Regions from separate parts of the Erwinia sp. 1181_3 genome, predicted to be linked through region 3. Evidence: riboswitches for the same ligand, from Rfam matches in the RefSeq annotation. Region 3 holds a riboswitch; each other region holds the start of a gene.
What was found. A riboswitch is a leader RNA that binds a small molecule or an ion and turns the genes downstream of it on or off. The one in region 3 is predicted to bind thiamine pyrophosphate.

Region 1: linked by a shared signal. The riboswitch ahead of thiM (hydroxyethylthiazole kinase) and the one ahead of FY046_RS05220 (TenA family protein) in region 3 are both predicted to bind thiamine pyrophosphate.
Region 2: linked by a shared signal. The riboswitch ahead of thiC (phosphomethylpyrimidine synthase ThiC) and the one ahead of FY046_RS05220 (TenA family protein) in region 3 are both predicted to bind thiamine pyrophosphate.

The regions. Positions count from the first base shown of each region.
Region 1 is NZ_VTDE01000001.1:671,633-674,845, forward strand. It holds gene fbaB (class I fructose-bisphosphate aldolase) at 1-117, opposite strand, end outside; gene thiD (bifunctional hydroxymethylpyrimidine kinase/phosphomethylpyrimidine kinase) at 270-1,070, opposite strand; gene thiM (hydroxyethylthiazole kinase) at 1,067-1,858, opposite strand; TPP riboswitch at 1,893-1,989, opposite strand; gene FY046_RS03080 (hypothetical protein) at 2,101-2,883, opposite strand; gene FY046_RS03085 (helix-turn-helix domain-containing protein) at 3,161-3,213, opposite strand, start outside.
Region 2 is NZ_VTDE01000018.1:16,815-20,027, reverse strand. It holds gene nudC (NAD(+) diphosphatase) at 1-192, opposite strand, end outside; gene rsd (sigma D regulator) at 268-774, shown strand; TPP riboswitch at 880-978, shown strand; gene thiC (phosphomethylpyrimidine synthase ThiC) at 1,069-3,018, shown strand; gene thiE (thiamine phosphate synthase) at 3,015-3,213, shown strand, end outside.
Region 3 is NZ_VTDE01000002.1:194,497-197,709, forward strand. It holds gene FY046_RS05210 (methyl-accepting chemotaxis protein) at 1-519, shown strand, start outside; gene FY046_RS05215 (LLM class flavin-dependent oxidoreductase) at 600-1,625, opposite strand; TPP riboswitch at 1,762-1,866, shown strand; gene FY046_RS05220 (TenA family protein) at 1,933-2,622, shown strand; gene FY046_RS05225 (ABC transporter ATP-binding protein) at 2,619-3,213, shown strand, end outside.

The DNA of each region.
Region 1 (3,213 bases), on a different contig from region 3:
CACCCGATCCACATAATCCGCCCCTGGAAGATAGAGGTTGTCCGCTGGAATAGTCATGCAGCGATGTTGCAAAAGAGAATCCGCTTCTTTGCCCAATAACTGTACGATGTCCGTCATGATAACTCCTGTTAAAATGTGTGAGGGCCATTTTGATGGCCCGCGGGTCAGTTTTCCTGACCCCAACAGGGTGGACCCAAAACTGTTATTAAGGCAAATTGCTGACTCCATTTTTCAGAACGATCCGCACAAAAAAACGCGGACCATCGTGGTCACCACCACTGATGAAAATGATGCACCGGGCCATGCCCGTGGCCGACCTCCAGCGAGTCTGCCTGCTCAAGCGCCCCCTGCAACCAGTATTTAGCCGCTTGTACGGTGGCAACCCAATCATCGTGTCGCGGACGGAGTGCCGCCAGCGCCGCCGACAGCGAACAGCCCGTACCGTGCGTATTGCGCGTCATAATGCGAGGCGCGGTAAACCGCTGTTCAAGTTGGTGGGTAAACAGCCAGTCCGGGCTTTCCGATTCGCTAAGATGGCCGCCCTTCATCAGTACCGCCTGACAGCCCAGCGCCAGCAGCGCCCTGCCCTGTTCACGCATCTCGGCCTCATCGCGTGCCGGATCGCAGGCCAGCAGCGCGGCGGCTTCTGGCAGATTGGGCGTAATCAGGGAGACCTGCGGTAACAGACGCTCGCGTAAGGTGGCAACCGCCTCAGCAGAGAGCAGCGGATCGCCGCTTTTTGCCAGCATCACCGTATCCAGTACCACCCAGGGCACCGGGGTCTCTTTCAGCCGTTCGGCAACCACCTCAACGATGGCGCTTTCTGCCAGCATACCGATTTTTATCGTGTCGATACGCACATCCGACAGGACCGAATCCAGCTGCGCGCCCACGAATGCCGGGTCAATGCGATAGACCGACTGCACGCCCGTGGTGTTCTGCGCCACCAGCGCGGTGATCACGCTGGTGCCATAGGCGCCCAGTGCAGAGAAAGCTTTCAGATCGGCCTGGATCCCGGCGCCACCGCTCGGGTCAGTTCCGGCAATGGTCATGGCGTTAATCCGTTTCATACCAGTGCCTCCGGGTTCAGTTGATACAGTGCATCGAGGAACGCGGGGATAAAGCTGCCCGGCCCCTGCGCCGCTGCCGCTGCTCGCTCTCCCGCCAACGCCACCACGTGGCAGGCGCTGGCGACATGCACCAGACGATCGCCGGGCAGCGCGGTAAATCCGGCGACCACGGCGGACAACGCACAGCCGGTGCCGACCACGCGCGTCATCAGTGGGGAACCGCCGCTGACGCTGAGGGTGCGCACACCGTCGGTGACAAAATCCACTTCTCCGGTAACCGCCACCACCGCCCCCGTTTCCGTCGCCAACGCAACGGCTGCCTGTAATGCCGCCGTTGACGCATGCTGAGTGTCTACGCCCCGTCCGCTGACCGCCTGTTTTGCCAGTGCCATAATTTCCGAAGCATTGCCGCGGATCGCAGCGGGCTTGAGTAACAGGAGTTGGTGACAGAAAGTGGTACGGAAATCCAGCGCCCCTACCGCCACCGGATCTAATGTCCAGTGTCGTCCGGCAGCGCTGGCCGCATGGATCGCTGCCCGCATCGCTTCACTGCGGGAATGGGTCAGCGTACCAACGTTTACCAGCAGGGCATCAGCAATGGCGCTGAACTGCGCGGCTTCGTCCTGATCGATCACCATCGCCGGGGAAGCCCTCAGCGCCAGCAGCACGTTGGCGGTAAAGGTTTGCACCACATCATTGGTCATACAGTGAATCAGGGGAGATTGCTGTTGAAACAGCGTCAGGGAATGGGCCACATCGGCGTGGCTCAGGCGTTCAGGTTGGATCATATATGCTCCCAACCGGCGATCAAGAAGGCGATGCCGGTCGGGCATCTGACTTCCCTACGCTGGCATTATCCAGATCAGGTGGTACGGGTATTTCTCAGCCTTCACGAAGAAGGGCACCCCGAGTCATTTAAATAGTAAAATCAATGCGTTGTAATTACCATTGCGATAATCACCCTTCAGAATCATGCCAGTTAGATGGTAGAGAAACAAGCTTTTACGTCTCCCGCCGCCCGGGCTGGAGGTTATTCAGGCTTGTCACTCACCGCCACAGCCTCGCTGTCCGCTTTCGGCAATGTTGACAAAATCTCCGCAAGGTCTGCCTGAGCATTCTCTCCGGCGATCATTTTTTTACTAAAGCTACATTTCCTGTCAACACCAGCAGAGTGGATATGCAGTTTGAAGACATTTTTATTTTCTTTGATTAACGTGACATCGGTTAGCGGGATCAGACAGGTTTCAGCATACAGCGCCGGGGTCAGGATCAATTTATCGCCTGACACCCCAATCATCACGCGTTGCTTTAAACGCATCGCATTTGAGATAAAAATGATCCCGGTACAGACTAATAATCCGCCAACGCTCACACCATCGGCCAGAATAAACAATCCGATAGCAAGGGAAATCCCGCCCTGCACATAGAACATCGATGTTTTAAAAATCAAAGCCCGTGAAGGTGTGTTTTTTTCATTGGGTGAAAATACTTCCAGGCCCTTGTTGCAATGCTTTTCATAGCTAAACATATAACCGGCGAGGAAAACCATACTTAATGGCAGGATAATAAGCGAGCCAATGATAGCCAGCGCCAGTCCCCACTTTGGGCTTTTGAATAACAGGGGCAAACTGATGATCTGCAATAAAATAGAAACTAAAAATGGGATGGAGAAGTACTGTAAAAAAGCAATCACATTGCGTGCAAAAATAGTTAACTCATCATCTCCCACCTGGGTAGTGAGATACCCTACCGCGCCGAGATAGCAGATATTCAGCGCGAGACCTGCCCAGACCAGTTTACTGATGCCTTTCATTCTTAACTCCATTTTATAATTTATTTCGGCCAGAACATTCTGAACGTCAGCCTGACCGATTTTGATTTAAATCCCAGATTGCTTTATTAAAAGCAAATACACATTTTATGTAGAAATGATAATACACCTTCACTTTTTCAGGCCGCATTCTAGCTAACGATAAGAATAGTCTCAACAAAAAATCGGTTCGATAGAATCATAACTCCCCGTCAACCGCTATTCAGCGACACGGTATAAAAACCCGATTACGGGACGGTTTTCCGTCCCCATCCTCCCTTTATCCCTGCTCTGCCACCAGCAGTGCCAGGGTGTCGGGTTCCAGCGCTTTAA
Region 2 (3,213 bases), on a different contig from region 3:
ATCCTGAGGATACGTACCGCGGATCAGCCACACTTTCTCGCCCTGCCACTCTCCAATCGGCGCCCCTGATCGCCCTGTCAGGCCCAATGAGCCCGCATCACCATGCGGCAGCTCACCTTTTGGTAACCAAATTTTATGTTCCTGGCTGACAACCCACCAGCCAGCGTCTACGCTTAAAATTTCCTGTTCCATCATTTTGCTCATCATCCTCAGCTTAAAGACTGGATTGAGGTCAGACGTTAAAATATAACATTCACGGAGTTGAACATGCTTAACCAGTTAGAAGTCCTCACCGCGCGCGTCGGCGGATGCAGTGAGCTGGTAGACTTCTGCCTGCGCTCCCGCAAGCAGTTGCTGGTTACCTATTACCAAATGGCTGGCATTAAGCCTAACAAGGAAACGCTGACGACGCTCGATGAAAACGCGCTGGATACATTCTGCCAGCATCTGGTGGACTACCTTTCCACCGGTCATTTCACCGTCTACGAACGTTTTATCAAGGAACTGGAAGGGACCGAGCAACTGGCGAAAGCGTCGTTAATCTACCCCTCTTTAAAAGCCAATACCGATCAGATAATGGAGATTTATGATTCGCATCTGGAAACAGCCATCGATGATGATAACTGCGTTGAATTTCAGCGGGCATTATCGGTAGTCGGTGAAGCGCTGGAGGCTCGATTTACGTTGGAGGATAAATTCATCAAGCTGGCTTTAGAAAAAAATGATGATAATCAAAGCGCTGCCAACTCGTGCTCGCTTGCTCGCCCTGCCTGATTCGTTATCAGAATGTGAACTTCTTGTAGTTTCCAAAAAGCCCCTTTATGCTTGAGGGGTAAGGGCGAGGCATGCCTCACCCTTACGTTGACTGAAAAACCAGTCGATATCTTGTCGGAGTGCCCCAGGGCTGAGACCGTTAATTCGGGATCCGCGGAACCTGATCAGGTTAGTACCTGCGAAGGGAACAAGAGTAAATCAGCTATTACGGTGTGATACCGTATTTTGTCACATCGTTCTCATTACTCCCGCCTCCAGGCAAGCAAACTTCCGCATTATTATCAGGAACTTGCTATGTCTACCGTTGAAAAACCTTTCATTGAGAAAAAAACCAGCCGCCGGGAACAGCGTGCAGAAGCACAGCAGTTTATCGACTCCCTGCAGGGCACTGCCTTCCCCAATTCAAAACGCATTTACCTGACCGGCTCGCAGCCGGATATCCGTGTGCCGATGCGCGAAATTCAACTGAGCCCGACCACCGTGGGCGGTAGCAAAGACGAACCGCTGCTGGAAGCGAATGAACCGATACCGGTCTACGATACAGCGGGTCCCTACGGCGATCCGGCGGCGGCGATTGATGTTCACAAAGGGCTAAATCCGCTGCGCAGCACCTGGATCATCAAACGGGGTGATACCGAACAGATCGCTGAACTCAGCTCTACCTACACCCAGCAACGCCTCGAAGATGAAGGGCTGGATCATCTGCGTTTTGATAATTTGCCACGTCCGCGCCGGGCGCTGGAAGGCCGCTGTGTCACTCAGATGCACTATGCCCGGCTGGGCATGATCACCCCGGAAATGGAATTTATCGCTCTCCGTGAAAATATGGGACGAGAACGCATTCGCGGCGAGGTGCTGCTGCAACAGCATCCTGGTCACAGCTTTGGTGCACAGTTGCCTGAAAATATCACTGCTGAGTTCGTTCGCCAGGAGGTTGCTGCAGGACGCGCGATTATCCCGGCCAATATTAATCACCCGGAATCGGAGCCGATGATTATCGGTCGCAACTTTCTGGTGAAAATTAACGCCAATATCGGCAATTCCGCGGTCAGCTCTTCCATCGAAGAAGAGGTGGAAAAACTGGTGTGGTCAGCCCGCTGGGGGGCAGATACGGTGATGGACCTTTCCACCGGGCGTTATATTCACGAAACCCGCGAGTGGATCCTGCGTAACAGCCCGGTGCCGATTGGCACGGTGCCCATCTATCAGGCGCTGGAAAAAGTGAACGGTGTGGCAGAGGACCTCAACTGGGAAATTTTCCGCGACACACTGCTGGAACAAGCTGAACAGGGCGTTGATTACTTTACTATTCATGCGGGTGTGCTGCTGCGCTATGTACCGATGACCGCCAAACGCCTGACCGGTATCGTTTCGCGCGGCGGCTCAATTATGGCGAAATGGTGCCTGTCTCACCATAAAGAGAGTTTCCTCTATCAGCATTTCCGCGACATCTGTGAAATCTGCGCCGCCTACGATGTTTCGCTGTCGCTGGGCGATGGCCTGCGCCCGGGTTCCATTCAGGATGCCAACGATGAAGCACAGTTCGCAGAATTACGCACGTTGGGCGAACTGACCAAAATTGCCTGGGAATATGACGTCCAGGTGATGATTGAAGGCCCTGGGCATGTGCCCATGCAGATGATTCGCGTCAATATGACGGAACAGCTTGAGCACTGTCACGAAGCCCCGTTTTATACGCTGGGGCCCCTGACGACAGATATTGCTCCGGGTTATGACCACTTCACTTCCGGTATTGGCGCCGCCATGATCGGCTGGTTTGGCTGCGCGATGTTATGTTACGTGACACCCAAAGAACACCTCGGCCTGCCGAACAAAGAGGATGTCAAACAGGGATTGATTACCTATAAAATCGCAGCCCATGCAGCCGACCTGGCGAAAGGCCATCCCGGAGCACAGATTCGTGATAACGCAATGTCGAAAGCGCGTTTCGAATTCCGCTGGGAAGATCAGTTTAATCTCGCCCTCGATCCGCACACTGCCCGTGCATATCACGATGAAACCCTGCCGCAGGAATCCGGCAAAGTGGCACACTTCTGCTCAATGTGTGGACCCAAATTCTGTTCAATGAAGATCACCCAGGAAGTGCGTGAATACGCCGCACGTCAGGAGGCCGAAGCACGGCCGATCGAAATAGGTATGGCACAGATGTCTGACGAGTTTCGTCACCGTGGCAGTGAACTGTATCATCGCGCCGACACCCTGAAATCAGAGGAACAAATATGAGTCGTGGAGCTTTTCCCCCAACCAAAGCCAGATTGGGTCTTTATCCGGTGGTCGATACGGTGGAGTGGATTGAACGCCTGCTTGATGCGGGCGTACGTACACTGCAACTGCGCATTAAAGACTGTGCAGAGCATGAAGTTGAACAGCAGATCGTTGATGCCATTGCCTTGGGTAAACGCTATCAAGCCCGCCTGT
Region 3 (3,213 bases):
GCTGTCGAAGCCGCCAGGGCCGGTGAACAGGGGCGCGGTTTTGCCGTTGTTGCCGGTGAAGTCAGAACGCTGGCGCAACGCAGCGCAGATGCGGCGAAAGAGATAGAGTCGCTGATCAACGAGTCGGTAGCACGTATTGGGACAGGGACTGAACTGGTGAATAAAGCCGGTGACAGCATGGGAGATATCGTCAACTCCGTGAGCCATGTCAGCCAGATTATCGATGAAATCTCTAGTGCCTCTCACGAACAGCGTCAGGGCATTGAACAGATAGGGAAAGCCGTGACCGAGATGGACTCGACCACGCAGCAAAATGCGACCCTGGTTCAGGAATCGTCTGCCGCCGCTATTTCGCTGGAGCAGCAGGCAAAGAAACTGAGTGAGATGGTCGCTATCTTTAAGATCAACACCAGCCGGGTGCATGAAGGCGAGTTTGTTGTCGGATCCTCAAGCCATAACCCCCTTCCCCTCCGCGCACAAACGTCTAAAGCCCTTGAGGAAGAGTGGACCTCGTTTTAAACCGACTACGCCCCGGCGAGTGTGAATAAGATCATCGTTGTCAGGTTCCCCCGGATACCGGGAGAGCCTGACAGCACGTGCTACTCGCGCCAGCCAAGGCCGGGCGCCACATGCTTGAGGATTGCTTCAATAGTGTGCGCGCAGTAGTCCACACCCAACTGGTTCGGCACGGTTAACAGCAGGGTATCGGCTTCGGCGATGGCTTCATCCTGCGCCAGTTGTTTAATCAACTGGTCCGGTTCTGCGGCGTAGCTGCGGCCAAAGATGGCGCGGGTTTTCTCATCGAGGTAACCCACTTTGTCCCCTTCTTTGCCGCTGTTGCCAAAGTACGCACGGTCCATATCATTCACCAGCGCAAAGATACTGCGGCTCACCGAAACACGCGGGGTGCGCGTATGTCCGGCGGCTTTCCACGCTTCCCGGTAGGCGCGGATCTGTTGCGCCTGCTGGATATGGAAAGGCTCACCGGTTTCATCATCTTTCAGCGTTGAGCTTTGCAGGTTCATCCCCAGTTTCGCCGCCCAGACGGCGGTAGCATTGGAACCGGCCCCCCACCAGATACGGTCACGCAGCCCTTCCGAGAACGGCTCCACGCGCAGCATCCCTGGCGGGTTCGGGAACATCGGCTGCGGGTTTGGTTTGGCAAAGCCTTCGCCACGCAGCACATCCAGCAGCACTTCGGTGTGATGACGCGCCATATCCGACTCGTTTTCCCCTTCCGCAGGCTGATAGCCAAAATAGCGCCAACCGTCGATCACCTGCTCAGGAGAACCCCGGCTGATGCCCAGCTGCAAACGCCCACCGGAGATCAGGTCGGCAGAGCCAGCATCTTCTGCCATATACATCGGATTCTCGTAACGCATATCGATCACCCCGGTGCCGATCTCAATACGGCGTGTTTTCGCGCCGATGGCGGCCAGCAGCGGGAACGGCGAGCTTAACTGGCGGGCAAAGTGATGCACGCGAAAATAAGCACCGTCCGCACCGAGTTCTTCAGCGGCGACCGCGAGATCAATCGACTGCAACAGCGCATCGGCCGCCGAACGGGTGCCGGACTGCGGCGAAGGGGTCCAGTGGCCGAACGACAGAAATCCAATACTTTTCATGGGGGTATCCTGTGGGGTGAAACAAATGACGATTGATTAGCAGTATATACCCAAAATAATTCGAGGTGCAGCCAACGCATCTGCGGCTCGAAGTCTGACGGGTGGATTGTAATGAAAAATGAAATCCCGTATAAAAGAGCCCTCCGAGGGGTGTCCTGTATGGGCTGAGATGGCGTAACAAGCCGAACCCTTTGAACCTGATCTGGGTCATGCCAGCGAAGGGACGGGTTGGCAGTTACCTCTGCCCTGTTCACACCTCCGCGTGCCCGGATCTCCACTTAAATGAGGGGATTCAGTGTCTAAAACTATTCAGCCTGTTGATTTCAGCCAGGGTCTGTACGGACGTTTACGCCAGCAGGCCGGTAACGACTGGCAGGACTATGTGGCGCACCCGTTTATTCACCAACTCTCACGCGGCACGCTGCCCGAGAGCGCCTTTCGTCGTTATCTGACGCAGGACTATCTTTTTCTGATTCACTTTGCCCGTGCCTGGGCGCTGCTGGTCAGCAAACTGCGCACGCTGCCGGAAATGCGCGCGGCGACGGCTTCGCTGAACGCCATTGTGGCTGAGCTGCCGCTGCACGTTGGCTACTGCGAAAGCTGGGGGCTGAGCGAAGCGCAAATCATGCGCGAACCGGAAGCGGCGGAAACCATGAACTACACCCGCTACGTGCTGGATATCGGTCACTCGGGTGATGCGCTGGATCTGCTGGTGGCGCTGCTGCCCTGTGTGGCGGGCTACGCCGAGATTGGCCTGCGCCTGCTGAACGCCCCGGAGACGGTTTTACAAGGCAGCCCTTATGCCTCCTGGATCCGCAACTATGGTGATGCAGACTATCTGAACGGCGTTCGTGCCGCCCTCGGTTTACTGGAAACGGTCGGTGAGCAGCGCGGGGCCGAAAGCCGCTTCACCGCCCTGTCTGAGATTTTCACCACCGCCACGCGCCTCGAGTCGGCATTCTGGCAGATGGGACTGAATGCGGTGCACCGGACATGAACCCACCCGGCATTGAGGTGCGCGATCTGACGCTGTGCTTCGGCCCGCGTCAGATTTTCGACCGTCTCAGTTTTACCCTCCCGCCGGGGCGATTTGTTGCCCTGCTGGGGGCCAGCGGCAGCGGCAAGACCAGCCTGCTGAAGATTATCGCCGGGCTGGCGAAGCCCACCTCCGGCACCGTCTGCGGTAGCGATGGCCTGCCGTTGCCCGGGCGTATTGCTTATATGGGGCAGAAAGATCTGCTTTATCCCTGGCTGTCGATCAGCGACAACATCACACTGGGTGCGCGTCTGCGCGGCGAAAACGTGGATGCCGCCTGGGCTGCCCATCTGCTGGAACGCGTCGGACTGCACGGACACGGCAACGACCTCCCTGCGGCGCTCTCCGGCGGCATGCGCCAGCGGGCGGCGATTGCCCGTACGCTGTATGAAAGACGCCCCGTTGTCCTGATGGATGAGCCGTTCTCCGCGCTGGATACGCTGACGCGGGCCAAAATCCAGACGCTGGCCGCTGAACTGCTGGCCGACCACACCGTATTGCTGATTACCCATGACCCGATGGAAGCCTGCCGTCTGAGTCACCACCTGCTGG